Prochlorococcus marinus str. MIT 9312: one gene and its partner. Each later gene encodes a partner of the first gene's protein in a complex. Links are inferred from orthologs where the notes say so. Each region holds a gene or a part of one and is shown on either strand. Other genes may lie near its edges. The genes, in order: mrdA and rodA.

Evidence for each region.
Region 2: the proteins of mrdA (region 1) and rodA are in contact, whole or in part, in a crystal structure (PDB 6PL5), measured with the Thermus thermophilus proteins. The link is inferred for Prochlorococcus marinus str. MIT 9312 from one-to-one orthologs. Residues at the interface, in WP_223903432.1 of Thermus thermophilus: Arg4, Ile5, His6, Leu8, Ala9, Phe12, Ala15, Leu16, Leu19, Gly20, Arg22, Ala23, Trp24, Leu26, Gln27, Val28, Tyr31, Tyr34, Leu36, Leu43, Thr45, Asp47, Lys156, Gln157, Gly158, Ser160, Val184, Leu201, Glu202; in WP_223903423.1 of Thermus thermophilus: Phe161, Val165, Phe168, Val169, Leu172, Pro198, Tyr199, Glu202, Tyr211, Arg212, Asp213, Gln220, Val221, Gln223, Ser224, Ile226, Ala227, Ile228, Gly229, Ser230, Gly266, Phe267, Val270, Leu274, Tyr277, Gly278, Leu281, Phe285, Leu289, Arg297.

The regions. Positions count from the first base shown.
Region 1 is NC_007577.1:34,174-50,247, forward strand. Bases 5,345-8,232 are described here. They hold mrdA (penicillin-binding protein 2), read left to right. Parts: upstream 5,345-5,837; coding sequence 5,838-7,628; downstream 7,629-8,232. Other genes in these bases: PMT9312_RS00200 (hypothetical protein), read left to right, coding at 5,345-5,574; PMT9312_RS09645 (hypothetical protein), read left to right, coding at 5,683-5,826; PMT9312_RS00210 (NAD(P)H-dependent oxidoreductase), read right to left, coding at 7,651-8,175; PMT9312_RS00215 (diflavin flavoprotein), read right to left, coding at 8,193-8,232. Outside these bases: cobalt-precorrin-5B (C(1))-methyltransferase CbiD, read left to right, coding at 1-582; guaA (glutamine-hydrolyzing GMP synthase), read left to right, coding at 637-2,223; PMT9312_RS00190 (tetratricopeptide repeat-containing sulfotransferase family protein), read right to left, coding at 2,408-3,892; PMT9312_RS00195 (PD-(D/E)XK nuclease family protein), read left to right, coding at 4,171-4,884; more of PMT9312_RS00200, read left to right, coding at 4,966-5,344; more of PMT9312_RS00215, read right to left, coding at 8,233-9,974; PMT9312_RS00220 (diflavin flavoprotein), read right to left, coding at 9,991-11,766; alaS (alanine--tRNA ligase), read left to right, coding at 11,885-14,545; speA (biosynthetic arginine decarboxylase), read right to left, coding at 14,530-16,074. UniProt on the Escherichia coli protein: Catalyzes cross-linking of the peptidoglycan cell wall. Responsible for the determination of the rod shape of the cell. Is probably required for lateral peptidoglycan synthesis and maintenance of the correct diameter during lateral and centripetal growth.
Region 2 is NC_007577.1:1,553,048-1,569,173, reverse strand. Bases 5,577-8,516 are described here. They hold rodA (rod shape-determining protein RodA), read left to right. Parts: upstream 5,577-6,382; coding sequence 6,383-7,651; downstream 7,652-8,516. Other genes in these bases: PMT9312_RS08615 (sensor histidine kinase), read left to right, coding at 7,651-8,516; PMT9312_RS08625 (Mrp/NBP35 family ATP-binding protein), read left to right, coding at 5,577-6,379. Outside these bases: PMT9312_RS09640 (hypothetical protein), read left to right, coding at 1-124; PMT9312_RS08660 (hypothetical protein), read right to left, coding at 386-568; PMT9312_RS09530 (lipid-A-disaccharide synthase-related protein), read left to right, coding at 1,186-2,445; PMT9312_RS08645 (hypothetical protein), read left to right, coding at 2,474-2,740; PMT9312_RS08640 (ribonuclease D), read right to left, coding at 2,744-3,379; PMT9312_RS08635 (cofactor assembly of complex C subunit B), read left to right, coding at 3,537-4,094; hemF (oxygen-dependent coproporphyrinogen oxidase), read right to left, coding at 4,123-5,151; more of PMT9312_RS08625, read left to right, coding at 5,309-5,576; more of PMT9312_RS08615, read left to right, coding at 8,517-9,015; PMT9312_RS08610 (photosystem I reaction center subunit II PsaD), read left to right, coding at 9,127-9,549; PMT9312_RS08605 (anthranilate synthase component I family protein), read left to right, coding at 9,609-11,129; gshA (glutamate--cysteine ligase), read left to right, coding at 11,130-12,248; ppc (phosphoenolpyruvate carboxylase), read left to right, coding at 12,302-15,271; PMT9312_RS08590 (hypothetical protein), read left to right, coding at 15,275-15,721; DNA replication/repair protein RecF, read left to right, coding at 15,862-16,126. UniProt on the Escherichia coli protein: Peptidoglycan polymerase that is essential for cell wall elongation. Also required for the maintenance of the rod cell shape. Functions probably in conjunction with the penicillin-binding protein 2 (mrdA).

The DNA of each region.
Region 1 (16,074 bases):
AGTGCTTCACCTGATCAATTAGAAGAGGCTAAAACTAATCTAGCAAAGTTAGTTCAAAATGATTTTAAAGGGAAAGTTGTTTTTGTTATTGGTGAAAATGGTTTAAATTTGGCAAAAAATTGTAATCTTAAATTTCCTATTCTAAAGGTTGGCAATTGGATAGGACCATTAATAGTTGATGCTGCAATAAAAAAAGTTAAAACTGTAATTCTTTTTGGTTATCACGGAAAATTAATTAAATTAGCAGGTGGTATTTTTCATACACATAATCATTTGGCAGATGGAAGAATTGAGATTCTTGTTTATTTAGCTGTTCAAGAAAAGGTACCAACAGAAATAATAGTCCAATTATCTCACTTAAAGAATCTTGAAGAAGCCCTATTACTACTTGAAAGATTTGATAAATCTATAGCTGAAAAATTATTCCTTAATTTATCAAATACGATTGAAAAGCGTTCTTTTACATATGTCAATAGGTATGTAAAAACGGATATGGAAATCGCATCAATCATTTTTGATAGAAAAAGAGAAATTAGGTGGGCTGGAACTTACGGTAATAAGTATATTTCTGATTTTCAATGAGATTAATTTTTGATTGATTATGCTTTTGTAAATAAATTGAGCTAACTTTTATACATGAGTCAAACATCTTTAAAAAAAGAACGCGATCCTTCAATACTAATTTTAGATTTCGGATCTCAATATTCTGAATTGATTGCAAGAAGAATTAGAGAAACTAATGTTTTTTCTCTTGTAGTAAGTAACTGTATTTCAATTGAAGAAATTAATGATATTAATCCTAAAGGGATAATTTTGAGTGGCGGTCCAAATTCTGTATATGAAAAAAATGCTCCAAAATGTGATGAAAAAATTTTTAATTTAGGAATTCCTATTCTTGGCATATGCTATGGAATGCAATTAATGGTCAAAGAACTTGGTGGATCTGTAACTTCAGCAACCAAAAAAGCAGAATATGGTAGAGCACCAATAAATATAGATCAAGAATCTGAACTCCTTTCTGATGTAGAAGATAAATCCATAATGTGGATGAGTCATGGCGATTCAATTAATTGTTTGCCTGATGGATTTAATAAAATTGCTCATACCGAGAACACACTCCATGCAGCAATTTCAAATGATAGAAAGAAATTATTTGGCGTACAATTTCATCCTGAAGTAATTCATTCAGAGTTTGGGATAACGGTAATTAAAAATTTTGTTTATGGCATTTCTAGTTGTGTGGCTGATTGGACAACCGAAACCTATATAGAGGAAACTATTCCTAGGATAAGAGATCAAGTTGGCAATAAAAAAGTTTTGCTTGCTTTGTCAGGAGGAGTTGATTCGTCAACTCTTGCGTTTCTTCTCAATAAAGCAATTGGAAATCAGCTTACATGCATGTTTATAGACCAAGGTTTTATGAGAAAAGGTGAACCTGAATTTTTAATGAATTTTTTTGATAAGAAATTTCATATAAAGGTTGAATATATTAATGCAAGGGAAAGGTTTATTTCCAAATTAAAAGGGATTACTGATCCAGAACAAAAAAGGAAAATTATTGGTGAAGAATTTATTAGAGTATTTGAAGAAGAAAGTAATAGATTGGGCCCTTTTCAGTATTTAGCCCAAGGTACTCTTTATCCTGATGTTATTGAAAGTGCTGGTACTAATATTGATCCAAAGACTGGGGAAAGAATAGCTGTAAAAATTAAGAGTCATCATAATGTGGGGGGATTACCAAAAGATTTACAATTTAAATTAGTTGAGCCATTAAGAAAACTTTTTAAGGATGAAGTCCGCAAATTGGGAGCTGCCTTAGGTTTGCCGGATGAAATTATAAAAAGGCATCCATTCCCGGGACCAGGTTTAGCGATAAGAATTTTGGGAGAAGTTAATAATGAAAAACTTGACTGTTTAAGAGATGCAGATTGGATAGTGCGAGACGAAATTAAAAAAGCAGGTCTTTACAATGATATTTGGCAAGCTTTCGCAGTATTGCTACCAGTTAAAACTGTAGGAGTTATGGGTGATAAAAGGACTTATGCATGGCCAATAGTTTTACGTTGTGTATCTAGTGAAGATGGTATGACAGCAGACTGGTCAAAAATTCCTTTTCCGATTTTAGAGAGAATTTCTAATAGAATCGTAAATGAAGTAGTTTCAGTTAATAGAGTGGTTTATGATATTACAAGCAAACCTCCAGGAACTATTGAGTGGGAGTGACGGAAAATTGCCATATTTTATCAACAATGGAATTTTTGGGTTTTACGTGGGTTTTACGTGGAAATTTCACTTTCATAAATCCCTTGATACCAATGTGTTTCAAGGTTCGAAATCAAGAGGTTCTATTGAATGGGAGTAAAGGATTACAGGGTTTTTTGCGATGTTTTATGGATATTATTACTGATTAATACTTTAGGTCTTTATATTGATCCTTTTGAGTAATGATTTCCATTGCAGGTCTAAGCATCTCTTTATAGTTTTTCCATCCTCCTAAAGATTTTGTAGTGATTGGTGAACGAACCTCAACATTGCTTCTTGTTGAGACTTTACGATTATTTAAATGTGGCGATAAATATAAATCATTCCATTTCCAACCTAACCAAAGAATTAATGATTTTATCTCTTCTGAAGGATGAGTCACTAATTTATCGTAATTTAATTCATATATATGATTTTTAAATTCTTTTTTGTATATTTTCATGATCTCCTCTTGATCAGAATAAACTGCAACAGAATCAACCAAACTTGAAGAGAAATTATTCCCTGTTGCGAAATGTGCTCTATACATAGAAAGGATATTATCTAAAGGATTTCTATAGCAATGTATTATTTTTGCATTAGGAATTGCTTGTGCAATTATGCCTGCATATTGATAATTAAATAACCATTTATTTGTTGTGGATCTTTTATTTTTGGTTATTTCTAATTTTTTCCAATATATTTCACTAAGGTCTGTTTTTTTTTCAGATTCTTTATATTCTCTATATGATTTTTCAAAGATATTGACTTCTCCAAGATCTCTTACATGAGAATTCAAACTTATGATTGATTCAACCAGGGTAGAACCACATCTAGGAAGTCCTACTATAAAAATAGACATTGGATAATTTCCAAATGCTTTATTTTTTCTTTCATAATTATCTGAGGATATTTTCAACTTTTTAGTTTTATTGATTAATAAATTTGCTTCAGATTTATTCAATCTAAGTTTGATATTATTTGCATTAATAAGATTCTCAGCGCTTTCTTGATATTTTCCTTCTCTATGAAAAATATTTGATCTTGCGAAAAAAATATTTATTAATTCTCTATTATTTTTGTTTTTTATAAGACTTTCAGAAAAAAGTTGATTGTGCCATTTTGGAGTTTTATCACCAGAATACATAGTTGATAATGATAAATATGCATCAGTCAAGTGAGGATCTATTTCAACTGCTTTTTGATTATATGAATCTGCCTCTTTTAATCTACCCAGATCTTTTAAAATAAATCCAAGATTATAGTAAGCAATAGCAAAGTCTGATTTAAGTTTTATTGCTTTTTTAAGTTCTAATTCTGCTTTCCCCAAATTTCCTTGACCAATAAATAAAACTGCCAGATTGTAGTAAGCATTTGCATATTTAGGATTTAAAGAAATTGCTTTTTTAAGTTCTAATTCTGCTTCTTTGTGTTTTCCGATTTCGTTTAGGAATATTCCATAATTTGAAAAAACTCTATAGTCTTTTATTCCATGTTTAATAAGATATGCATAGTGTTTTGCTGCTTCTAGTGTCCTTCCTTGTGCTTGCAGTGTGAATGCTTTTTTAATCAATTGATCGCTATCTAGTATCTCTGCATTTTTTGGTGTTTTTATTTTCTTTAATTGGTTCTTTTCGCCAAAACCTTTCATTATTTATAAAGATAATTTCTTTATAGCGATTATAGTCTTAACGTAAAGTTTTTATAAATTGTTTACTAAGTAGATTAATGATTAATTTAATTGTAATTCCTAATTAATTATCTACAATTAGTTAGACAAGTTTTTTGAACTTACATAATGTTAGTAATCCTTTTGCTTAGCACTTGTTTCTGACGTAAAATTTACTCCTGTCTTAGTGCAAGCTTAGAGCAATGGAACTATTGAATGGTGGTAAATTATCAAATTTTTTAAATTGGATTTAAAACGTGATGAGCGAGATTATTAAATTAAGTAGATCCACTGTAGAAAAATATCTGAGCTGTCCTAGATGTTGTGTACTCGACAAAAAGTATCAAATAAAACCACCATCGTTACCATTTACTCTAAATATAGCAGTAGATAATTTATGTAAAAATGAATTTGATCATTACAGAAGAATTCAGGAGCCACATCCATTATTGATTGAAAATGGTATTGATGCTGTGCCTTTCAAACACAAAGATTTAGAACGCTGGAGAAGTAATTTTCAAGGGATAAGATATAAATCAATTGAGCATAACTATGATTTTGGCGGAGCTGTTGATGATATTTGGCAGAAAAAAAATGGTGATCTTATCATCGTTGATGTAAAAGCAACATCTAGAAAGAATTTTGATTGGTCCGAGACTTTTAATAAATACGAATATGCAAAAGCTTATAAGAGACAATTGGAAATGTATCAGTGGTTATTTCAGAAAAACGGTTTTCAAGTTGCTAATGAAGCATATCTTTTATATTTTAATGGAAAAAAAAATGAACAGTTTTTTAATAATCAATTAAAATTTGATGTAAATTTAATTAGATTAGACTGCTCAACATCCTGGGTAGAACTTAAGATAATTGATACAGTCAATTTATTACGTTCCGATACTTTTCCAAAACCTTCATTAAGTTGTGAATATTGTAATTATTTAAAAAAGCGTTGGCAGTTATCAATTACTTAATACTCATAGAAAATTTTTCTAATAGTTCTGGAAAAATAATAAATAAAAGATAATCTTTAATTAGATTCTTAATTTAGACTTTTGATAAATTTGAAAAACTCTGATAAAAAGATAACTAATCATCTTCAACAAGATGTAGTCAAAATATCCGGTAAAACAATTTTTATTAATCCTTTTTTGTATTGGAGAAGATTCGATGAAAATACTAATAGATGGCTTAGAGAACCTGGTCAAATGTCAGAGGATCAAATTCATCCAAATAGGAATCGTTTTTATCCAGAAATAGAGTGGGCTGATTTAAGTCATGAGCAAAAATTAATCAAAGATGCAACTGTTGAGATGTTTTTAAAAACTCTTGAATTGATAAGTACATTTCATCCTTATCTTAATTCAGGTCAGTTATTAGAACTAGAGAGAAAAATGGCGATTATAAAAAAAATACCTTTTGAAAACTGGGTTAAAAAATCTTTCGCTAAAAAAGCAAGATTATTAGAAAATGAAAAAAGAAAATTTCAAAGAGAAAGGTTTTTTAGTAGCTGGATGGAGTGGTTTAGTCTTGAAAATACTCAACAAGCTCTTTTACCAGTAATCGTCACGATATTTATCTCATCATTTATAGGGTGGTCTTTAGGAATATCTAAAAATAGTTGTAATCCTTATTTTGAACAAAACTCAGAACAGTTAAATTAATTGTTTTATGATTTATGTACAGTATCGAACTTAATATTGTTTTGAAAAAATTAATTTTTTTATTTAACATTGGATTATATAGAAAACTGAAGTTAAAAATTAAAGTTTATGAATGAAGAATTCACTCCAAATAATCTTGAAAATGAGGAGCTTAATCTGAATAATGAAGAGAGAGATTATAAAAATTTAATCACCAGGCTAAAAGATATAAGTTCAACCATTGCTTTATTAGAAAAAACAATATTTAGATAAATTTTAAATTTTTGATCAAAAGACCGTATAGTAAAAAACTTATTTCATTCAAGAGACAACCGTTAGTCTTACTTATCTTTTCCTCGATTTCATTTCTATTGATTTTGTTACGGTTGATTTTTTTACAACTATTAAATTACGAATCTTTTAAGAAAATGTCTGATGAGAACAGGATTAGACTTATCGCTTCACAACCAATACGCGGAAGAATACTTGATAAAAATGGTAAGGTTCTAGCAGATAGTAGAGTGAAATATTCTCTAATAATAAAACCTCAATCGGTAAATGAAAGCGATTGGGAAAAACATAAAGTAATTATTTCTGACTTTTTAAATATTGATAAAAATTTAATTCAAACAAAATATTTTGATGGTTTAAAAAAGCAGAAACTTGCAGTAACTATTATTGATGATTTAAGTGTGGATCAATTAATAAAATTTAAGGAAAATGAAGATAATTTATTTAGTTTTGAAATAGCGACGAAATTAATTAGAAATTATCCTTATAAATCACTAGCTGCTCACGTAATTGGATATACACAACCAATTACTGAGTCAGAATACAAATTTTTATCTAAAAAGGGTTATAAATTAAATGACTTAATTGGTAGAACTGGCATTGAATATGTTTACGAAGACTTCATAAGAGGTGAATGGGGCGGAGAGATGGTTGAAGTGAATTCTTTAGGAAAATTCCAAAGATCCTTGGGGGTTAAACCCTCCAGACAAGGTAACGATATTGAATTGACTATTGATATGGACTTGCAATTAATTGCCGAGGAAGTTCTTAACGACAAAAAAGCTGGAGCGATAATAGTGATTGATCCAAGAGATGGTGCAATAAAGGCAATGGCAAGTAGGCCTACTTTTGATTTGAATTTTTTTTCAAAGGATTTTAAGCCTGAAAAAGAATATGATAAGTTATTCAACTCTCCTGAAAAACCTCTTTTCAATAGAGCATTAAATGCTTATGATCCCGGAAGTGTTTGGAAGATTGTAACGGCTTTAGCTGGCTTAGAAAGTGGAAAATTTCCTATTGATACTATGTTAGAAACTAAACCATGTATAACTTATGGGAGTCAATGTTTTAGGGAACATAATGATTTAGGCTTTGGGGTAATAGGTTATGAAGATGCATTAAGAGTTTCAAGTAATACTTTTTTTTATCAAGTCGGATATGGAGTAGGTGTTGATGCAATTCATAAGGTCTCTAGAAAGCTTGGTTTTAATTCTTTATCTGGAATTGAAATTTCTGAACAAGAAAATATAGGATTAGTAGCAAGTAGCAAATGGGCTAAAGAAGGGCGGGGATGGGGCGAACCAGGTAGAACTCCTTGGGTTCCAGAAGATATTGCGAGTATGTCTATTGGACAATTTGTTGTTCAAGTTACTCCTATTCAATTAGCTAGAGCATATGCTGCTATTGCAAATGGAGGTTATCTAGTTACTCCTCATTTAGTTAAAAAAGATGATGAAAATATTTCACACAAAAAACGTATTAAAATTGATGTTGATCCAAAAAATATTCAGTTGATAAAAGACGGTCTGAGGAAAGTAGTAGAGTCTGGCACAGGAGTATCCATTAATTATGGAGTTTCAAATTTACCTCCAGTTTCAGGTAAAACTGGAACTGCTGAAGATGGTGAAGGCGGCTTAGATCACGCTTGGTTCGTTTGCTTTACTCCTTCTGAAAAAAGTGAGTTGCTTGTAGTCGCTTTTGCTCAAAATACTCCTGGTGGAGGCTCTGTACATGCACTTCCTATGGCTAGACAAATTTTAAAAGTTTGGAATGAAAAAAATTGATATTTAGTTTTATTTTTAAAGTTTATGTTTTTATCTTTTTCATTTGTAAAAGTCTTTGAATAATATCTTCAATAGTTTTTGTATCTATAGGTTTACTATATGAGGATAAAAGTTGTCTTCCTAATACCTGACTTCCTAAATGTACTAATTGAATGCGTAATGAAGTAAGTAATTCTAACCCTATGCCACCAGAGAAAGTTGCAATTGCAATTGGTTGACCATTAAATAAATTTCTAAAGTCATCTCCGGAAATAGAAAGCCATGCTATGAAGTTGGAGAGAATAGGAGGTATGGATCCATTATATTCAGGAGCACAAATCACCCACTTTTCTATTGAGAAAAGCTTCTTTTTAATTTCTTCTATTTCAACTGGAATATTTTCTTTGCTGTGAATTCGTGGATTAAATAGTGGAATATCAAGAGTGGTAAGATCCAAAATTTCAGAACTTACTTTCAGTTCATTACTCTTTTCAAGGAATTTTTCAGAAAGTTCTAGATTTTTCCCACAACTAGCTGTAATAATAATCAGATCTTTTGATTCAGTCATAAATTAGATAAATAAAATTAATAGTTAGATCCAGTTTTACGGTGATGAACTGCTGTTAAACTATCGGATTTTAATATATTACCGTGTAGGACTTCTGCGTAAATCACCCAATGATCTCCACATTCCATTCTTTCTTTTACAGAGGCATCTAACCATGCTAAAGATTGAGGAATAATTATTTGTTCATTAGGTGTCAATTCAATATCTAATCCTTGAAATCTATCTTCTCCTGGTGCAAAGGGTTTAGTGAATCTTTTTAAAGGTTCTTTAAAATCTTTTTCACTTAAAATGTTTAAAGCAAAAGAGTCTCCAATTTGAAGGAGTGACTCTACCGATCTATCTTTTGCTACTGCAATACTTAATCCAGGCGGGGAAAAACTTGCTTGACTAACCCAAGATGCAAGCATTGCTCCTTTGATATTGTTCTTATCTTTACCTTTAGAAGCAGTTAGAACACATAGTGAGCCAATCACCCTTCCAAGAGCTTGTAATTTTGGATCCGTTTTACTTGTAATCATTCCGGTATCAGATTTTCTGGGCTTTTTCTTTGCTTTTTTTATAATTTTTCTCCCAAAGTGAGTTCCTATTTCTTCTAGCTCTTTAATCTTTGGTTTATTTGGACTGAATTTAATTCTTATAGGGTCAAAACTAAACCTAAAACCACCATCTTTTAGTTTTGATTCCAGTAAATCTATTGCTTCGCCGCTCCAGCCAAAACTACCAAAAATTCCTACTGGTTTATCTCTATTACCTTCTGATAATAATGTTCCAAGTGCACTTATTATAGGAGTTGGGGCGTGACCACCAAGTGTGGGAGATCCTATTAAATAGCCATCAGCATTTTGGATAGATTTTATAAGTACATCATTTGACGTAAATTCACAATTAATACTTTCAACTTCAACAGAAGTTCTATTTATCCCTTTAGCTAATGCATCACCTATTGAGGCCGTATTTCCATACGCACTTGCATATATCAGAGCGATCTTAGGATTATTTGTTGAAAGATTCTCACCCCATCTAATGTAGTCATTTAAAAAGCTTTTTAGGCTATATTCGATCGCGGGACCGTGCAGAGGGGCAATAGTTTTAATGTCGTAATCTGCAATTTTTTCAGCAATTGATACTACTTGATTAGACATTGGTGCCATTAAGCAATCATAAAAATGTTTCCTATCAACTTCTGTACTAACTCGATTTGTCTCAGACCAATCTTCAGATGCTATATGGGCAGAGAAAATTTTTTCACTTAGAAGTATTTCTTGATTACGTTCATAAATTATCAAGCCTCCAGGCCAACGTGCTGTTGGAATAGGAATTAACTCTAGATAAATGTTATCTAATTCTAAATTAAGTTCTTTTTTGATTATGTTTATTTCAGGTAATTTAGTTTCAACAAAGTTTTCTAAGTTAGGATTTCTTTGATTCCAAAGTTCGCTAATAAGTTTATAACCTGGATTAGAGCAAGTAATAGTTGTGTTTTTAAATTGGGTACTTAGATTTTTTATAGTTTCAATAATTTGGGGATTAATATGACCAGAAATGACATTGATTTTATCTAATTTAAATTGATCGCAAACACTAGAGATTACTTTTTTAAATGAGTTTAAATATTGTTTTTCAGGTGGATGAATAATAAAAAGTTCCTCATGACTTCTAATTAAAAAAGTATTAAAAGAGGTTCCTTTCTCAAGGTTAAATTCAAGTTCAAATCTTTCTTTATTTTGGTCTAAGAATCTGATACAAGTAAAATTTTTGGTAATTTCAAATTTTGATAAGTTTTTATTAACTTCTGACATTTTTAGGATTTATTTTCTAATAGTGATTAGCAACTTTTCTGTGATGAACAGCTGTTTTGCATGATAAATCAGAGACATTACCATTTTCAACAATTCCATAAATTATCCAATGATCTGGAGTCTCTAATCTGGAGCTCACTTTACAATCTAAAAAAGCGAGAGAATCTGATAGGACTGGTCCTCCTTTTGCGATGTTACTAATTACATCTACATCAGCAAATCTATCAGCTCCAGGGGCAAATCTTTTTAGAAAATGTCTAAACATTTTCTGATAGTTGTCTTCTCGCAAGATATTAACAACAAAACCTTTTCCAACTTGCATATAAGATTCAATAGCTCTATCTTTTGCTACTGCTACCGTAATACCTGGTGGAGAAAAACTTGCTTGACTAACCCAACTTGCGACCATTGCACTTTGTCGAAACGTTGAACCTTCTCCTTGACTAGCTGTAACTACATATAATCCTCCACTTAATCTGCCTAAAGCTTTATCTAAATTTGAATCAAGGCTCTTCATAGAAGCAATATTTTTCTTTTTATTGATCAATTGACCCAAGTCAGTTCCAGCTTCTTCGAATTGTTGATAAACAATGGGATCTGGAATGGTTTTAACTCTTAAAGGAGAGAAAGCTTCTTTTTGACCAAGTTCTCTTAATTTATTTGCTAAAGAATCTATTGGTTCATCATTTCCACCAAATGCATCATAGACAGCTGTAAATTGTTTTGATTTTAGTGCTGCAAATAAAGTACCAAGAGATTCTTTTAATTCATTATCTGAATCTACTGGCCATGTGGGGATGACTACTGCTTTTGACTCTGAAATTAAACTTGTTAATTCTTGGGGGTCAGAAGATCTCAAATCAATTAATTGTACTTGAGCATCTGCTTTGCTTATTCCATGAGATATCGCTTGACTTAGTCGATCACAATAACCATAGTCGCTGATGTAGCAGACTGATACAAAATCATTACCTTTGCTTTTATTGCTACTCCATTCTTGATATTTTCCTTTCCAAAAATTAACTTGATTATGAAGCAAAGGCCCATGACCTACGGCTATTGTTTTTAATTCAGGTAGCTTATCTATTCTTTTAATTGCCTGCAGAACGCTTCTAGCGTTTGGACCCATTAGGCAATCGTAATAAAAACGAAAATCATCATATATTTCTTTTTGATCAGTGTCATAAAATTCATCAGAACAGTAATGGAGTCCAAATGCATCGCATGTGTAGAGAACATGAGTGCTGTGGTCATATGAAAAAATTGTATCTGGCCAATGTAAATTTGGTGCGCTTATAAATTCAATATTATGTTCTAAACCGCTATTAGGATTAGTCCCGAGATTTAAAAACTCTCCACTTTTAACTTCTATTTTCTTAAAGGGAACATGTATTTGGTCTTCAATAAACTTAAGGGCTAATTTTGATCCTACTACTGTGATATTTTTGTTTAATTCTAGAAGATTACCTATTAAACCAGAATGATCAGGTTCTGTATGGCTTGTAATTAGATAATCCACTTCTTGTGGATTTACCTCTTTTAGTAATTCTTCAAACCATAATTCTTCGAATTTTGCGTGACTAGTATCAATTATTGCTAGTTTTTCGCCTTTAATAATAAAACTATTATAAGTAGTGCCATTCCTTAAGCCAAATTCAATATCAAATCTACTGCGATCCCAATCCAGAGATCTTATGGCATAAGAATCATCAGCGAAGTTTTGAGATTGAACTGTCAACTTGTTATTTATTTGTGCCAATTTAGAATTACTTGTCTGGGCAGAGGCTAGCATAGGACAAATCGCGTTATAAATAACTTTAGTTGTGTAGAATATAAATCCGCGTGATTATTTTTGCGAAATAACCGAAATTACGCTTTTCTTTAATTTTTAATCTTCTTATTCTGGATAAATGACATCTCAACTAATTAAAAAAATAGTTACTGGAGATGAGATAAGAAATGCTTTTTTAAAATTTTACAGTGAAAAATTACATAAAATCATTCCAAGTGCATCTTTGATTCCAGATGACCCTACGGTTATGCTAACAATTGCTGGAATGCTACCTTTTAAACCAGTTTTTTTAGGTTTAAAAGAAAGACCATCAAAAAGGGCTACATCTAGCCAAAAGTGCATCAGAACAAATGATATAGAAAACGTTGGAGTTACAGCTAGACACCACACTTTTTTTGAAATGCTTGGTAATTTCTCTTTTGGAGATTATTTTAAACGAGAGGCTATTCAATGGGCTTGGGAATTAGTTACTAATATTTATCAACTTTCTGTTGAAAATATAATTGTGAGTGTTTTTCACGAAGACGAAGAGTCTGCAAAAATTTGGAGAGATGAAATTGGTATTCATCCAGATAGGATAGTGAAACTAGGTGAGGAAGATAATTTTTGGTCATCTGGCAAAACAGGTCCATGTGGACCTTGTTCAGAACTTTATTATGATTTTCATCCTGAAAAGGGTCTGCAGAATATTGATTTAGAAGATGGAGATCGTTTTATTGAATTTTATAATCTTGTTTTTATGCAATATAATCGTGATTCTAATGGAAAATTGACAGATTTAAAATTTAAAAATATTGATACAGGAATGGGTCTTGAAAGGATGGCTCAAATACTACAAGAAAAGCAAAATAATTATGAGACAGATTTAATTTTTCCTATTATTCAAAAAATTTGTGAGATTGCAAATATTGATTATTTTTCTTCAGATGATAAAAACAAAATTTCTTTAAAAATCATTGGTGATCATACAAGAGCTGTGATTCATTTAATTTCTGATGGAGTAGCAGCAAGTAATCTCGGAAGGGGATATATATTAAGAAGGCTTATTAGAAGAATGGTCAGACATGGGAGATTATTAGGTATAACAAATGAATTTTTACCCCATATTGCTACTGTCGGGATCAATTTAATGCAAAATAATTATCCTGATTTAAAAAATAATAATGATTTAATTTTGAATGAGATAAAAATTGAAGAAATAAGATTTAGGGAAACTCTTGAAAGAGGAGAGAAATTGCTAGATGAGTTAATTTCTTCAGGGCAGAAATTAATTTCTGGTTTTAAAGCTTTTGAACTTTATGATACTTATGGATTTCCTCTAGAACTTACTGTAGAAATTGCTGAAGAAAATAGTATCAGTGTAGATGTAAAGGGTTTTGAAGAAGAAATGAATGCACAAAAAGAGAGAGCTAAAGCTGCTTCAAGTAATATTGATTTAACTTTAGAGGGATCATTAGAGCGAGAAATAGATCTTTTTAACAAAACTGTTTTTAATGGTTATGATTTACTCCTTTCGGAAGCTGAAATAAAGGGTATATTCTTGGATTCAACATTAGTAAAGCAAGCAAGTGAAGGACAGAAAGTTTTAATTGTTCTTGATCAGACAACTTTTTATGGAGAATCTGGCGGGCAAGTTGGTGATATTGGAACGATATTTTCAAAAGATTTAGAGGTCTTAGTTGATAATGTTATGCGAAAGAAAAATGTTTTTTTACATTATGGAACGATCAAAAAAGGAATATTAACTATTGGACAAAAAGTCAAGACTAATGTTAGCTCCTCTAATAGAGCTAAGGCTGCTGCAAATCATACAGCTACTCATTTATTACAATCTGCACTTAAATCAGTTGTTAACGAAAGTGTTGGACAAAAAGGTTCATTAGTAGCCTTTAATAAATTACGATTTGACTTTAATTCCTCTAATCCTATTTCTAAAGATCAAATTTCTAAGATTGAGACTTTAGTTAACTCTTGGATTATGGAAAATCATGCCTTAGAAATAAAAAATATGTCTAAGAGTGAGGCTCTTGAAAAGGGCGCAGTCGCCATGTTTGGAGAAAAATATGATGATGAAGTGCGCGTTGTTAATGTACCAGGAGTTTCAATGGAACTTTGTGGTGGCACACATGTTAAAACTACATCCGAATTAGGTTCTTTCAAAATAATTAGCGAGGAAGGAATCTCAGCCGGCGTAAGAAGGATCGAGGCATTATCAGGCCAATCAGCATTAGACTATTTCAGTGATAGAAATGCTTTAGTAAATCAACTAAGTGATTTGTTAAAAGCAAATCCTAATCAACTTTTTGAAAGGGTTAATAATTTACAAGCAGAGCTTATTAATAAGAATAAAGAGATACAAAAAATGAAAGATGAAATTGCATATTTTAAATACTCTTCTATAAAATCCTCCGCAGAAATAGTAAATTCTTTTTCAATTTTAGTAAATCAGATTGATGGCTTAGATGGGAATTCTTTGCAATCTGCAGCACTTAATTTAACTTCTCATTTGGGAAATAAAGCAATAGTGATTCTTGGGGGAATACCAAATCCAGAAAATAGAAAGTTGTTATTTGTAGTTTCTTTAGGTGATGATCCAGTAAAAATAGGATTGCATGCAGGTAAAATAATTAATGAGATTGCAAGAATTTGTTCGGGAGGAGGAGGAGGAAAGCCTAACTTTGCTCAAGCAGGTGCTAAAGATATTGATAAGTTAAGTGATGCTCTAGATTATGCTAAAAATTATTTGCAAAAAACATTAGATAGTCATTCTGATAAATAACTACTTTTTCTGAGACTAATTTCGATTTGATCCATTAATTTCCTTGCTTCTTCAATAGTTAATTTTTTTTGATCAATTGCTGATTCAGTATTAATTCTTATAGATTCAACCAAAGAAGCTGAACTGTAATCTAATAATTGTAAAATTTCAGATTTACTGTCCTCTTTAATAATATTTTTGACCTTATATGAATTATCTTGATTTATGTCTATATGAACAACGTTTGTACTGCCAAATAAATTGTGCAAGTTTCCTAATGCTTCTTGATAGGCTCCAGTCATAAAAATGCCAATTAGATAATCTTTATCTTCTTCTGGCTTATGTAAATTTAGTAATGATTTAATTTTTCCATCATCAATAAAATTATTCAGTTTCCCATCTGAATCACAAGTTAAATCTGCAAAGTTGCCTTTGCAGAAAGGCTCCTCTAAGTGCCTATGTATTGGTACTATTGGAAAAATCTGATTTATTGCCCAGCTATCGGGAATAGATTTAAAGATAGATAAATTTGCATAATAAGTTGATGCAAGAGTTTCTGTAATTTCAGATAAATCAGGGTGATTTATTGCATCATTATTCAGGTTTTTAGAAATTTCTTTTGCGCAAGCCCAAGTAAGTTCTTCGGCATAAGCTCTCTCTGCCAAACTTAAAAATCCTAATCTAAAAGCGACTAAGCAATCTTCTTTAAACTTTTTTGCATCGTTCCATAGTTCAATTATTTGAGATAAATTTATTTTTTTATTTTTAAGTTTTTTTAATTCATAGAAAGTTTCAAGTAAATTTGAAATTATTAATTGTTGATTTTTTTTATCAAAAATTTGTAGTTTGGAACTGACATGGCTTGTTCCTAAGACATTAAAAATTAAAACTGAACAATGACTAATTATTGCTCTTCCACTTTCTGAGATTATGATTGGATGCTTTATATTATTTAATTCACATGAATCCTTAATAGTTGCAATTACATCGTTAGCATAATTTTGAAGAGAATAATTAGTAGAGGTGTTGGAGGAGGTTTTAGTTCCATCAAAATCTATTCCTAATCCTCCCCCAACGTCGATATATTGCATTGGGGCTCCTAGTTTGCATAGTTCAACATATATTTGACTCGCTTCTTGTAATGCGTCTTTGATCACAGCAATATCACTTATTTGACTGCCTATATGAAAATGGAGCAATTTCATTTCGTTGATAAGATTTGCTTCTTTTAGTTCTTTTATTGTCAACATAATTTCTGGGATTGATAATCCAAATTTGGAATTATCTCCAATAGATTTACCCCACCTACCACTACTTTTACTTGATAACTTTGCTCTAATTCCTATCAATGGAGTCGCGTTAAGTTCTTGAACTGCTTGAATAATTCTTTTTACCTCATCTCGTTGTTCAATAACTATTATTGGATTCTTGCCGAGTTTTCTGGCCAAAGTAGCAATCTCAATATATTTTTTATCTTTATATCCGTTGCAAATTAATAATGAATTTTGGTTTTCAAGAAGTGCAAGGCCAATTAATAGTTCTGATTTACT
Region 2 (16,126 bases), 1.5 Mb from region 1 along the record:
TAATAATAGTTCAAAAATTAATCCTCCTTCAAAGAAAGATCCTATTTTATGTACTCATTGCAAAAGGACAGCATCAAATGGGGTTAGATGTCTAGGAATGTGTGTAGCAGATAATGATTATTAAAACAGTTCAAATGTATATATAAAATAATCTGAAGAAAGGCGGCACCCAGATTCGAAGTGGACATAATAGTGTAAACAGTCCCTTAAACAGTGCTTTTTGAGCGGTATTTTATTAAGTTGCTGACCAGAATTAATAATATCTAACTAGGAAATTAAACCACTAATTTCAACTTTATTTTTATCAAAGTCGGAGTAGAGATTGTTCTTTGAGAGAGTCCAAATCAAAACTGAGATCAAGTAATTATTTACTCGTAAAGCGAGTTCAGTCGCAGTAAATTAAACAATTTTGATTTGTTGGATGTTCTCTACATTCTTTCTCCCAAAAGTTTTGAAACTCAGGGTTGCATTTCTCAAGTTCTTTTGGGGTTTCGTTTAGATTTAATCCTGCATAATTAAACGCAGTTAAGTATCTTGGAAGAATGTTAAATTGATTGAATAGTTTCATAAGACCTCCTAGATCTATATCTATATTGTCCTCCTATTAACTTGAAATTCATAGAGTATTATTACCCGAGTAAAAGTGCTTTGTGGTTGTCACGACTATCTTTTCCCATTCACTAGGAGTAGAAATAATTCAGGAGTCAAAAGCACTTCATCGACTTTGTGGACAGGGAGGTGCATACGACTCGAAGAGGGCAAACAAATACCCTCTTATTTTATTTTGGAACTGAATTAGTTTAATAATGTGGTGGTTCTGAATATTCGGCATTGCTGGATGAGTTAGAACATAAATACTAACTTCCATTAGAAATTATCTGGAATTTTGAATACTTTTTTAATACTAACTAAACTTTAAGGAATAAATTTTCCTCTGTAGTCAGCAAGTGAGATAATAAAATTATTACAAATATTTTGGAATCAAAATTTGGTCAACTTGCCGACCACTAATTCGTCTAAATTCCACCAAAAATGTATAACAAATATATAAAACTTAAGCTTTTAGAAGGGTTTATAGGTAATTTAGTATCAAAATTAAAGAAGGCGGCACCCAGATTCGAACTGGGGATAAAGGATTTGCAATCCTCTGCCTTACCACTTGGCCATGCCGCCGAAAAAGATTTAATGCAATCTTTTTATGATCTTAACAGTAAGGTGACTCATTCTATATTATTTATATGCAATGGCCATGGAGAAGATGTAATCGCATCGGAAATAATAAAAAGATTATTAAAGAAAATAAAAAATAAAAATATCGAAGTCTTGCCTTTAGTAGGAAATGGAGATGTATTTAATTCCATAAAATCAAAGAATTTTTGTAAAATAGGCTATTTAAAAGAGCTACCTAGTGGAGGTTTTAGTAATCAAAGTCTGAAGGGATTTTTGCTTGATTTGTTTGCAGGATTTTTAATAGATAATTTAAGAAATTTTTTAATTGTAAAACAAAAGTCAAAACATAACTGCAAAATTATTGCAGTTGGAGATTTTCTACCATTACTTTATGCTTGGAGTTCAGAATGCGAATTCAGTTTTATTGGCACTCCCAAAAGTGACCATACTTGGAGTAGTGGACCAGGTTGGGCGTTAAGCGATTTTTATCATAAGTTGAAAGGTTCTGAATGGGACCCATGGGAAATGTTTTTAATGACATCTCCAAGATGTAAAAATTTAATTATGAGAGATCAAATAACAGCTAATAATTTGAATAGAAAAAATATTCATGCAACATATTTTGGCAATCCAATGATGGATTTTGTTAATTCAAAAAATGAAAAGATATCCAATATTATTGCTTTCAAAAGGATAATTTTATTAGTTGGAAGTAGATACCCAGAAGCATTTAAAAATCTTGATAATTTTCTTGATTGTTTGCAAGATTTTGATTTATCTAAGAATTTGGTAATACTTTTGCCTTTGAGCATTAATGCGAATGTGCTGCAAATTCAAAGTTATTTAAATAAATACGGTTTTAAAAAACAAAGTAAAACTAAATTTTTGATTGATCAAGATTCAGTATGGAAGAAGAAAGAAAAATATATATTGATTGGAAAAGGCAAATTCAATTTATGGGCCAATATGGCAGATATTGGCTTGTCTAATGCAGGAACTGCCACAGAGCAAATTGCTGGCTTAGGAATACCTTCTCTGTCACTTCCAGGATCTGGACCACAATTCACAAAATCATTTGCAAAAAGGCAATCAAGATTATTAGGGGGAAGTGTTTTAGTTTGCAAGAATAAAGAAATTCTTTTAAAACGTTTAAGTTTACTGTTGAGAGAAAAAGTTGCTAGGTTAGAACAATCGAAAATTGGTAAAAAAAGAATGGGGAAATCTGGCGCAAGTCAGAAAATTGTAGATTCTATAAACTCTCATTTGTTATCTTAGTAAATAACATTAGCGTTTTAATTTTTTTATGTATCCAATAAATGATCGGAAATATCTGAAAATTTGTGCAGAGATTGCAAAACTAATGAGTATAAGCTTATCCTCCGCTAAGAAGAAAGTAGAAATTCAAATTGCAAAAGAAGGCTCCAAAACTAATCAAGAAAAAATACAAGTTGCGCTAAATATCTTAGAAATTTGTAAAAAAAACGAAGTCAATAAATTAAGTTCTTCAAGAATACTTGATAAGCTTATGGAAACTCTTGATGGTGAAGATAATTTTTTAACTGAAGATTGATTTTTAATGTTCAAATATATTTGAAAATTTTAGGATGTCTAAATCAGCATGAACTGAAACTGTTTTGAAACATTTTTGAGCTAACTCATATCTATTCTCTCTATCTAAGATGACTTTTAATTTATGCATCGCTTCAATTAAATATCTAACATCATTTGAAGCATAATCTAATTGATCTTTTGTTAAATCTTCTTTGCTACCCCAATCACTGCTTTGTGAACTTTTGTCTAATTCTACCCCTAACAATTCATTAATTAAATCTTTTAAACCGTGTTTATTTGTATATGTTCTTGCCAACTTACTTGCAATTTTTGTACAAAAAATATTTTTTGTATTAATTCCAAGATTGCATTTTAGCGCTGCTACATCAAATCTTGCATAGTGAAAGATTTTAGTAATTTTTTCATCTTCAAGAAGTGCTTTTAAATTGGGAGCAGAAGATCTATTAAGTTCGATTTTTATACAGGCTGTTCTTCTAAGTTCATTGCATATTTGTACTAAACATAATCTATCTCTTCCATGAATCAACCCCATTGCTTCAGTGTCAATAGCAAGGTAGGATGATTTTTTATAGATATTATATAAATCTGCTGTTAAATCACTATAAAGAAAATCAATATTTTTATTTTCAATAGTCATATTTAATAAGTATTTAAAGACATTTACGATATTACGTAGTTTTTATGTAATTAAGATTTTTTTATCTGGTGCACTTATTTTACAGAATAAATCTATAAATTTATAATATGATGTAACTTTAATTTTTATTCTCTAGTTACAAAAAAAGATTTAGTTAATGTCTTATTCCTTAAATTCAACATTGTTGCTGACAATTCTTCTAGCTATAGGATTATTTTTTTTTCTTAGAGCCTCAAGTAAAGATAGAACAACCATTGTTGAGATTTCATCTGCTAAAGAGCCAGTGAAGGTTTTAAATGGTTTATGTGAATGGCTAAATTTAAGGGGATGGAAGCAAACGGGAGGAGATTTTGAACAAAGAATTTTAATATTTAAGGGACAAGTTGTTTCTAGTAAACTTTTAGCAATCTTTTTAGGTTTTCTTGGCGGCTTTGGATCTTGTGCTTTGGGATTAGTAATTATTCAAATATACCCTGAATTAGGGTGGTGGCCTATACTTTTAGGATTAATTGGTGGTCCTTTGTCTGGTATCGTTTATTTTAAAAAATCAGCAAGAGAGGAGAAATTCGAATTAAGATTGATTAACGAAAATGATAATAATTCAACTTTAATGAGATTAAGAGCGCATAGGGACGAATTAATCTCTTTAGAAAATGAACTTGGAGAAAAACTTCAATTGAAAAGCGACGGCTCTTTATTTAAAACTCCTATTTAAGATAAATTCCAAAGTAATTCGATAATTTTTAATCAAAAATATTATTCTCCATACAGAAATTTTCTAAATCTTTATCATTTAACCAATCTTGCGGTTTTGTAAAGATTGATGTAAGAAATTCCTCTCTAGAACCCTTTTTAGCTTTATATCCATACTCCCATCTGGCTAAAGGTGGTAATGACATTAATATTGATTCAGTCCTCCCGTTTGTTTGTAATCCAAAAATTGTCCCTCTATCCCAAACTAAATTGAATTCGACATATCTACCTCTTCGATATAGCTGGAATTCTCTTTCTTTTGATGTATATGTTTTATTAGCTCTTTTTTCAATAATAGGCAGATATGAAGGGAGGAATGCCTGCCCACAGTTTTCCGCTAAAGAAAATAAATTATCCCAATTTAAATTAGATTTGCCAATATTTTCTGAAACTTTTGATGCCTCTCCATTTTGATTATTTCCTCTATAAATATTGCCTGAACCATCTTGATAGTCATAAAAAATACCACCTATTCCTCTAGATTCATTTCTGTGCTTTAAGAAGAAATATTCATCACACCATGGTTTAAAAACTTTATGTAAGTCTTTATCAACTTTTTCACAAGCTTTTTTATGTTCTTTATGAAAATTTCTCACATCAGAAAGATATGGATAAAAAGGGGTTAAGTCTGCACCTCCGCCAAACCACCAAACAGGACCAGCTTCGAAATATCGATAATTCAGATGAACTGTTGGAATAAAGGGATTCTTAGGATGCAAAACCATAGAAGTTCCCGTAGCAAACCATTCATGACCTTTTGCTTCGGGCCTTTGGGAGATTATAGATTGAGGTAATTCTTTTCCCTGTACTTCCGAAAAATTTACTCCTGCTTGCTCAAAAATAGAACCATTTTTCAATACTCTTGATCTTCCACCGCCACCTTCGTCTCTTAGCCAGGATTCTTCTGTAAATTTCCCTTTTCCATCTATATTTTCAAGCCCTGAACAAATTTTGTCTTGTAGAGTTAATAAGAGATTTTTAGTTTTTTCTCTCGAGTTTTTAGGAGGTTCTTTCAACATGTATTTAGTAAATCTTGAAGAAAATTTTTTTTGGTTAATTATAAGTTTCCCTTTATAATTTCTCTTAGGGGGACCTTATTTCCTATTATTTGATAGTTCGACATAGTTCTTAATCTTTTAAACAGTCGACTACCTTGTCAAAATATTTAAAAATTTAATGACCACAATAGAAGATGCGAATTTTGCTTTACAAAAGGTTCTTGATGCTGGATCACAAAAAAATGTAATTGAATTAGCTTGGATTAAAAACGTAAGAGTAACTATACCGAGAGTAATCGTAACATTATCATTGCCATCATTTGCAAATTCTCAGAGAGATAGAATTGTACAAGAGGTTAGAAAAGTACTACTGGATTTTGAAGATATTGATGATGTTCAAATAGAGATAGATAATAATCCTTCCAAAACAGAATCTCAAAATCAAAGTAATGCTCCTGAGTTGAAGAAGATTGGTGGGATTCGTCATATCATAGCTGTTAGCAGTGGTAAAGGTGGAGTTGGGAAAAGTACCATTGCAGTTAACCTCGCTTGTTCTCTAGCTAAATTAGGCTCTAAAACTGGTTTGCTGGATGCGGATATATATGGACCTAATACTCCCTCAATGATGGGAGTTGCTGAACAGAATCCAAAGGTTACAGAAGGTAGTGGCAGTGATCAAAGGTTAATACCAATAAATAAATATGGAATTTCATTGGTATCAATGGGTTTCCTCATAGAAGAAGGTCAGCCAGTTATATGGAGAGGACCAATGCTTAATAGTATTATCCGACAATTTTTGTACCAAGTTGAATGGAATAATCTTGATTTTTTGGTTATTGACTTGCCTCCTGGAACAGGAGACGCTCAAATATCCCTTTCTCAATCTGTGCCTATTTCTGGAGCTATAGTTGTCACTACTCCTCAACAAGTATCTTTACAAGATGCAAGGAGGGGATTAGCAATGTTTAAACAACTCGGAGTACCTTTACTGGGAATTGTAGAAAATATGTCAGTATTTATTCCGCCAGATATGCCAGGTAAAAAATATGAAATTTTTGGTAAAGGTGGTGGACAAACATTAGCTAAAGAAAATGATTTACCATTATTAGCCCAAATACCTATTGAAATTCCTCTCGTTAATGATAGTAATAAAGGTATACCAATCTCAATAAGCCAACCCAATAAAGAAAGTTCTGTTGTATTTAGTAATTTAGCTCAATTAATTAAGAATCAATTCGTTAATAGTTAATTGATGTTTAGGAGAATTTCTTTATTAAATAACAGAGGATTTTTACAAAAAAAAGATAACTTTAATAGAGGTTTTTTATTTTCTCCAATACTTATAATTCCTCTGTTTTTAGTTATTATTTCGGGTTTATTAATAAAAAGTATTCAGGGTGATTTTTTAGTATCGAACTATTTAGGTCATATCCTAACTGGTTTTTTAGGTTATTTTTTAGCATTTTTTATTTCTTATATACCGTTAGAGAGAATTAGAAAGTATTTGGTTCCATTTTATTTTTGTACTTTAATATCCTTATTACTAATTTATTTTTTTGGGATTTCAGTTTCTGGAGCTCAAAGATGGCTAAACTTTGGCATCTTTTCTTTTCAGCCTTCAGAAGTAGCTAAACTTAGTACTGTGTTAACTCTTGCTTTAGTACTCGACAAAAAAATAATTTTAACAATAAGAGATTTAGTATTGCCCTTATTAGTAGTAGTTATTCCTTGGTTATTAATTTTCTTTCAACCGGACTTAGGTACCTCTTTAGTTTTACTTGTTTTGACAGGTGTGATGCTCTATTGGTCGCATATGCCCATAGAGTGGATTTTGATATTAGTGTTTTGTATTATCACTGCTGCATTTTATCTAACCTTACCAACTCTTCTTATTTTCTGGATTCCATTTATAGGATATCTTGCTTATAGATCTTCGAAAAAGAAAATTATTTTTTCTGCTCTCGCTATTTCGTTACATTTATTAGTGGCAAAATTGACACCAATTTTGTGGCAATATGGCTTAAAAGAATATCAAAAAGATAGATTAGTTTTATTTTTAGATCCAAATAGAGATCCATTAGGTGGCGGATATCATTTGATACAGAGTCAAATTGCAATTGGTTCTGGAGGATTATTTGGGACGGGTTTGCTACAAGGTAAGCTGACTAATTTGCAATTTATACCGGAACAACATACTGATTTTATATTCAGTGCTCTAGGCGAAGAATTGGGTTTTGTAGGGTGCATGATAGTTTTATTTTTGTTCTTTTTTTTGATTAAAAAACTTATTAATACTGCAACAATTGCTAGGACTAATTTTGAATCTCTAATTGTTATTGGAATAGCCTCAACTTTTTTATTTCAAATAATAATTAACTTATTTATGACTATTGGATTAGGACCAGTGACTGGGATTCCCCTTCCTTTTATGAGCTATGGTCGAACGTCATTGGTGACTAATTTTATATCTATTGGATTTGTTTTATCTATATTGAAACGTTCTAGATCACTAAGAAATTGATGAAATCACAAATAACTATAAAAAAAATTCAAGACCTTTTGATTAAAGGAGTTCAAACTATACATGTGGATGATGATTCATCCAGAAGAATGTGGTGGGCTTCTTTAGAAGTTATTCAGAAAGATTTCCTATCTCAAAATTATAAACAGGGGGGGATTTGGGTTGCCTCACCTTTGCCTGCTTTTAATGATAAAAAATTTTTAAATCAATTTTATGGATGGCTTTGGTCTCCTGAGGGTTTTCCATATTTTCAGAATAAGAATGCAGGTTTTTTACCAGTCAAAAATTTAGACAAGATAAAAAAAGATTTCGATTTAGTTAGTAATTATAAAGTCTTAAATCTTAGTCAAGAAGATGGTTATGAACCTTTTTTAATGATAATCACCCCAAATTTTCAATGCATATTATCAATTGTAGGAGAAAAAGATAAGAAAATTTTATTAATGAAGTGTGATGAAGAAAGCCTTAAACTTTCAATTGAATTAATGCATGCAAAATTAAACCAAGAAAATTATGAGGAAGGAGTAAAATTTCGTAATGCAATCAATAATTTAGGTAACCTTAATATTAATAATCAATTTGAAAAATTATTTTGGCCAACATTATCGGCAAAATTAGCAAATATTGCTCCAAATCATAATATACAGAATTCTGTAAAAAACGATGAAAAAAATGTGCAAATAACTGAAGCAAAATTGTTAAGTGCAATTTCTCATGAAGTCAGAACTCCCTTAGCTACTATAAGAACCCTAATAAGTTCTACTTTAAAAAAATATAATATGGATGAATCAATGAGAAATCGTTTGATTCAAATAGATAATGAATGTAATGAACAAATTGATAGGTTCGGTTTAATTTTTAATGCTGCAGAATTAGTAAGTAACGAAGTTACTTCATCAAATAATTTGGCAAAAATTAATTTAGCCGAAATTTTTAAAAAACTTTCTCCTGTATGGAATAAACAATTAAACCGACGTGGGATTTTTTTCAAGATAGACATCCCCAGTCAACTTCCGCAAATTTTGAGTGATTCTGAAAAACTAGAATTAATGTTAAGGGGATTAATTGATAAAAATACTAGAGGATTGAAAGAGGGCAGTACATTAGTTTTAGAATTAAGACCAGCTGGCCAAAAACTAAAACTTCAACTAAAAGTACAAAAATCAGATTGTAATCGAAAAGAAATATTAAAAAAAGAAAATGGTTCTGATATAGGTCCTGTTTTAAATTGGAACCCTCAAACGGGGAGTTTACAACTAAGTCAAAATGCCACTCAAAAGTTGTTAGCAAGTTTAGGAGGGCATGTTACTCAAAGGCGTGATACAGGTTTGACAGTATTTTTCCCCATTTCAGATTCAAAATGAAATGAGAAATAACTTTAATATTTATTAAATAATGTAGAAACTTTCTTGTAAATTTTGAATTTTGTAAAATATGAATGCTAATTTCTTAGTATAAATAACTCAAAATCTAGAATGACGGAAACTTTAGTTGGTCAATTTCCAAAGCATATAGGAAGTACTGGGGGTTTATTGAACTCAGCAGAAACCGAAGAAAAATATGCGATTGTATGGAATAGTTCAAAAGAACAAGCATTTGAATTACCCACTGGTGGTGCTGCTATTATGCATGAAGGTGATAATTTAATGTATTTTGCAAGAAAGGAACAATGTCTTGCACTAGGAACACAATTACGATCTTTTAAACCAAGAATTGAGGACTTCAAAATCTACCGAATTTTCCCAGGCGGTGATATTGAATTCTTACATCCAAAAGATGGTGTTTTCCCTGAGAAAGTTAATGAGGGTAGAGAAAAAGTTGGCCATAACCCAAGGCGAATAGGTGAGAATCCTAATCCAGCTGGGTTGAAATTTACAACTAAGAATACTTTTGATTAAATTACTCAAAGTTGATATAAAAGAAGAATATATTTATAATTTGGGTTGATACTATTAGTATGATCAGCTCAAATAAAGATAGTTTTTTAAAAGCTTACAAAGAAGGTAAAAATTTTATACCTATCACTCAAACTTGGCCAGCAGATTTAGAGACTCCATTATCTACTTGGTTAAAATTATCCGAAAAAGATTCACATGGAGTTTTTCTTGAGTCTGTTGAAGGAGGAGAGAGTTTGGGAAGGTGGAGTATCGTAGCTACTAAACCTCTTTGGGAAGCCGTTTGTTATGGAGAAGAAATAGTTAAAACCTGGAATAATGGGAAAACGGAAATGTATAAGGGCGATCCCTTTAATATTTTAAGAACTTGGACAAAGGAATATAAATCATCTATGCTTGATGGCTTACCATCAATTGGGCAATTATATGGGTCTTGGGGTTATGAATTAATTAATCGAATAGAACCAAGTGTTCCAATAAATAAAATACAAGAAAACAATATACCTTATGGTTCTTGGATGTTTTTTGATCAGTTAGTTGTTTTTGATCAAATTAAAAGATGTATAACCGCAGTAGTTTATGCAGATATAACTTCTTCAAAAGAGTCTTCTGTTGAAGAAGTTTATCTAAACTCAATTTCTAAAATTCAGAAAACTAGAGATTTAATGAAAGTCCCTCTAAAAGAATACGAGTTTTTAGATTGGAATGAAAATGAGAATTTCAATTTAGATCTTAAAAGTAATTGGAAGAAAAAAGATTTTGAGGATGCAGTTCTTTCTGCAAAAAAATACATAAGAAAAGGGGATATCTTCCAAATTGTTATAAGTCAGAGATTTCAAACTCAAGTCAATAATGATCCCTTTAATTTATACAGAAGTTTGAGGATGGTTAATCCTTCCCCATATATGTCATTTTTTGATTTTGGCTCATGGTATCTGATAGGTTCCAGTCCTGAAGTCATGGTTAAAGCTGAAAAAAATAAAAATAGTCAGATAGTTGCAAGCTTAAGACCAATAGCTGGGACAAGACCTAGGGGAATTGATAATAAACAAGATCTGGAATTTGAAAAAGATTTATTAAAAGATCCAAAAGAGATAGCTGAGCATGTAATGCTAATAGATCTTGGAAGAAATGACCTTGGAAGAGTTTGTGAAATTGGTACTGTGGAGGTAAAAGATTTAATGGTTATTGAGAAATATTCACATGTTATGCATATAGTGAGTGAAGTTGAGGGAATCTTAAAAGAAAATACTGATGTATGGGATTTGCTAAAGGCATGTTTTCCAGCCGGGACAGTAACTGGTGCGCCAAAAATAAGAGCTATGCAATTGATTAAACACTTTGAAAAAGATGCTAGAGGACCTTATGCTGGTGTTTATGGATCTATTGATATTAATGGAGCATTAAATACGGCAATTACAATAAGAACTATGATAGTCAAACCCTCAGAAGATGGAAAATTTGATGTCTCAGTGCAGGCAGGAGCTGGAATAGTTGCTGATTCTTCTCCTGAAAATGAATATCAAGAGACAATAAATAAAGCTAAGGGGATACTGAAATCATTAGCCTGTTTGGATAATTAAATGAGTAAAAATAATCTTTATAAGGGTTTTGAAGTAGAACTTTTCACAGGTTCGTTTAATTCTCATATTGGTATTTCAGCTGATATTGAAAAAGAATTTTCTAATTTTGTGAAAGAGCCAGATAAAAGGAATGTTGAATACATAACAACACCTGAAAAAGACTATAACTTTTTATACGAGAAATTAATAAATCCAAGAAAAAAATTAAGGCTATGGCTAAACAATAAAGGGTTAACAATCATTCCTTCATCCACTCTTTGCTTTAAACATGATATTCAATTGCAAAGATCTGATTTTGCAAATGTTTATCATCAATTTATAGAAGATAATTATGGAATCTCTATTGCAACTTCAAGTGTTCACATAAATATAGGAATTGATGACTTAGATAAGCTTTTTACTGCGATAAGGCTGATAAGATCTGAGGCTGCTTTGTATCTATCAATAAGTGCTAGCTCACCTTTTTTAAATAATAAAATTACTGAAAATCATTCTCAAAGATGGATTCAGTTTCCAAGAACACCAAGTAAAGTTCCTTTTTTCGTAAATCATAATAGCTATGTCGATTGGATCGAGGAAAATATAGATAATAAAAATATGCAAAACATCAGGCATTTTTGGTCTTCAATTCGACCAAATGGTCCCCAAAGGCCTTTAATTCTTGATCGTTTGGAATTAAGAATTTGTGATTTTGTTCATGATATTAATTTGCTATTAGGTATAACGGCTATGCTAGAACTAAGGATTTTACATCTTTTTGAGAATATAAATGCTTTAGATCCTTTGACTGCTAGTATTTTTTCTATTGATGAATTATCAGAAATATGTGATCAAAATGAAATTAATGCTGCTAAAAATAGTTTGAATTCAGAGTTAATTCACTGGCAAGATGGCAGAAAAGTTATTTGTAGAGACTGGATTAAAGACTTATTATCAGATTTATCATCCACCGCAGAAAAGTTTAATATGAAATATCTTTTGAAACCTATCCACAAAGTACTTGAAGAGGGTAATCAATCTATGAAATGGATAAATCAACATGAGAAAGGTCTTTCTATTGAGCAGATAATGAAAATTTCTATCGATGAAATGATCAAGAGTGAAAAAAAGAATGTTTGATTATTTAAACAATTTTTTGATCTGAACATTTTCACTTGTGACATAATGATTATATGGAATCCTTTCAACAGATAAAAAATAATAAAGTGGATCTTATAAGTACTAATGATCCACTTGATAAAAATCGTCTTTTAATAGAGGATTTGTGGGAATCTGTACTTAGAGAAGAATGCCCAGATGATCAAGCAGAGAGATTAATCCAACTTAAAGAATTAAGTTATTCAAAACAAATAGAAGGTGATAGTTCAAAAACCTTTAAAAAAGAAATAGTTGATATTGTAAATTCTATGGATTTAGCAGAATCCATTGCAGCAGCAAGAGCTTTTTCATTATATTTTCAACTTGTGAATATTTTGGAACAAAGAGTGGAGGAAGATAGATATATTCAAAGTTTTACCAATAAAAATGTTCAAAAATCGCCCGATAATCTTGATCCCTTTGCCCCAGCATTGGCTAGACAAAATGCTCCAGTAACTTTTAGAGAATTATTTTATAGGTTGAGAAAATTAAATGTACCTCCAGGAAAATTAGAGGAGTTATTGCAGGAAATGGATATTCGTTTAGTTTTTACTGCACATCCGACCGAAATAGTAAGACATACGATTAGACATAAGCAAACCAGAGTCGCAAATTTGTTAAAAAAAATTCAGGTTGAGCAATTTTTAACAAAAGAAGAAAAAAACTTTCTAAAAATCCAATTAAAAGAGGAAGTAAGACTTTGGTGGAGAACAGATGAATTACATCAATTTAAACCTTCAGTTTTAGACGAAGTAGATTATGCCTTGCACTATTTTCAGCAAGTTTTATTTAATGCAATGCCTCAATTGAGAGGCAGAATCGCTGAAGCACTCACTGAAAATTATCCAGATGTTCAACTGCCCTCTCAATCTTTCTGTAACTTCGGTTCTTGGGTAGGCTCCGATAGGGATGGTAATCCATCGGTCACTCCCGAGATAACATGGAGAACTGCCTGCTACCAAAGGCAATTAATGTTGGAAAGATATATTACTGCAACATCTCATCTTAGAGATCAATTAAGTGTCTCAATGCAATGGAGTCAAGTAAGTTCTTCTCTATTAGAGTCATTAGAAACAGATAGGGTTAAGTTCCCAGCAATTTATGAAGCTAGGGCGACAAGATACAGATCAGAACCTTATAGATTGAAATTAAGTTATATTTTAGAAAAATTGAGGCTAACACAAGAAAGGAATAATTTATTGGCTGACAATGGGTGGAAATTTGACTTAGAAGGAGAATTGAATACTAAAAATATAGATAAAGTTGAAAATTTATATTATAAATCAGTAAATGAATTTACCTATGATCTCGAACTAATTAAAAATAGCCTTATTAGTACAGATTTGACTTGCGAGGCAGTCAATACATTACTTACTCAGGTTCATATTTTTGGATTTTCTTTAGCAAGTTTAGATATTCGTCAAGAAAGTACAAGGCATAGTGACGCCATACAAGAGCTTACAAAATATCTCGATTTATCTGTGCAATATGACCAAATGTCTGAGGATGAGAAAATTAAATGGCTTGTAGACGAATTAAATACAAAAAGGCCTTTAATTCCCTCTGACGTAAAATGGACAAACACTACAGAAGAAACTTTTTCAGTTTTTAAAATGGTTAAGAGACTTCAGCAAGAATTTGGAAGTCGAATTTGTCATGCTTATGTAATTTCAATGAGTCATAGTGCATCTGATTTGCTTGAAGTACTCTTACTGGCAAAAGAAATGGGACTTCTTGATCAAAATTCAAAAAATTCAAACTTATTAGTTGTACCTCTTTTTGAAACGGTTGAAGACCTTAAAAGAGCACCTGAAGTAATGGAAAAGTTGTTTAAATTAGATTTCTACAAATCATTATTGCCAAAAGTTGGAGAATCTTTTAAACCTCTTCAAGAATTAATGCTTGGATATTCTGATAGTAATAAAGATTCAGGATTTGTTTCTAGTAATTGGGAAATTCATAGAGCCCAAATAGCTCTTCAAAATCTTGCAAGTAGAAATAACATATTGCTAAGACTTTTTCATGGAAGAGGGGGTTCTGTAGGTAGAGGGGGCGGACCTGCCTATCAGGCAATATTGGCTCAACCAAGCGGTACTTTAAAAGGGCGAATAAAAATAACAGAACAAGGTGAAGTTTTAGCGTCTAAATATAGTCTTCCTGAACTGGCTTTGTACAACCTTGAAACTGTTACTACAGCTGTAATTCAAAATAGTTTGGTAAATAATAGACTTGATGCTACTCCAGAATGGAATCAATTAATGTCTAGGTTGGCAGAAACATCAAGGTCTCACTACAGAAAATTAGTGTATGAGAATCCTGACTTGTTAAATTTCTTTCAAGAGGTTACGCCTATTGAAGAAATAAGTAAATTACAAATATCTAGCAGGCCTGCAAGAAGAAAAAAAGGTGCAAAAGATTTGTCAAGTTTAAGAGCTATTCCATGGGTATTTGGTTGGACACAAAGTAGATTTCTCTTACCTAGTTGGTTTGGAGTAGGTACTGCATTATCATCTGAATTAAATTCAGACCCACAACAAATTGAATTATTAAGAGTCCTACATCAAAGATGGCCATTTTTTAGGATGCTTATATCTAAGGTAGAAATGACACTATCTAAGGTCGATTTAGAAGTTGCTAAATATTATGTTGACACTCTTGGCAGTGAAGAAAATAAAGATTCTTTTGATGATATTTTTGAAGTAATTTCGAAAGAATATAGTCTTACAAAATCTTTAGTTCTTGAAATTACTGGCAAAAATAAGCTACTCGAATCTGATAGAGACTTAAAATCTTCAGTAAGCTTAAGAAATAAGACAATTATCCCATTGGGATTTTTGCAGGTTTCACTTTTAAGAAGACTTAGAGATCAAACAAGACAACCTCCAATTAGTGAATTTCTTATTGATAAAGATGAATCTAGAAGAGCATATAGTAGAAGTGAATTATTAAGGGGGGCCCTTCTAACTATTAATGGGATAGCAGCAGGCATGAGAAATACAGGTTGATAATTGCAATATTTTCCTAACAAAAAACTTGTTCTTCCAGAAGGTTATTTTGTTAACTCTTCTCAGATCCCATTAGCTAAAGAAGTTAACAAACTTTTAGCAAATTGTGGTTGCGATACATTTCCAATAAAGCCTCTTTCTGAGGCTATTCAGAAAAGTAATTTTTTTCTTACTATCCAGAATGAATTAAAAAATAAATTATATGGCTTTGTAAGGGTTACATCCGATAGGGGATTGAATGCTAATTTATGGAATTTAAGTGCAGCACCAGGTAATAATCAGCAACTTTATTATTCAATATTACTTCAAGTAACTCTTGATAAAATAAATAGAGAAATGCCTGGTTGCAGTATTTCTGTACAAGCACCGGTGTCTTCTTTTAAAAGCTTAGGAGAAAGTGGATTCATACTTGATCCAAATGGAATAAGAGTAATGGGATATAAACTTTAAAAATATATTACGAGCATGGAGGGATTCGAACCCACGACTCTCAGAACCGGAATCTGATGCTCTATCCAACTGAGCTACATGCCCTTTAATTTTTCAATTTCTTTAAAGACAATCTAAATACTTTAAACTTAGCTAATTTAATTAATAAATGCACAAAAAAAATTTTTTTAAATAAATTAAAAATTAAAAATTTTCGGAACCATAAAAGTTTTGAAATTGAACTAAAAGAGCAAAGAGCAATAGTTCTTGGTTGTAATGGTGTTGGCAAGTCAAATTTACTTGAAGCTGTTGAATTTTTAAGTCAATTAAAATCTAATAGAGCAATAAGTGATAAAGACTTAATAGAAAATGATAGTGATATGGCTGTAGTTATAGGACAAATAGATTTTGAAGATGATTTAAAGT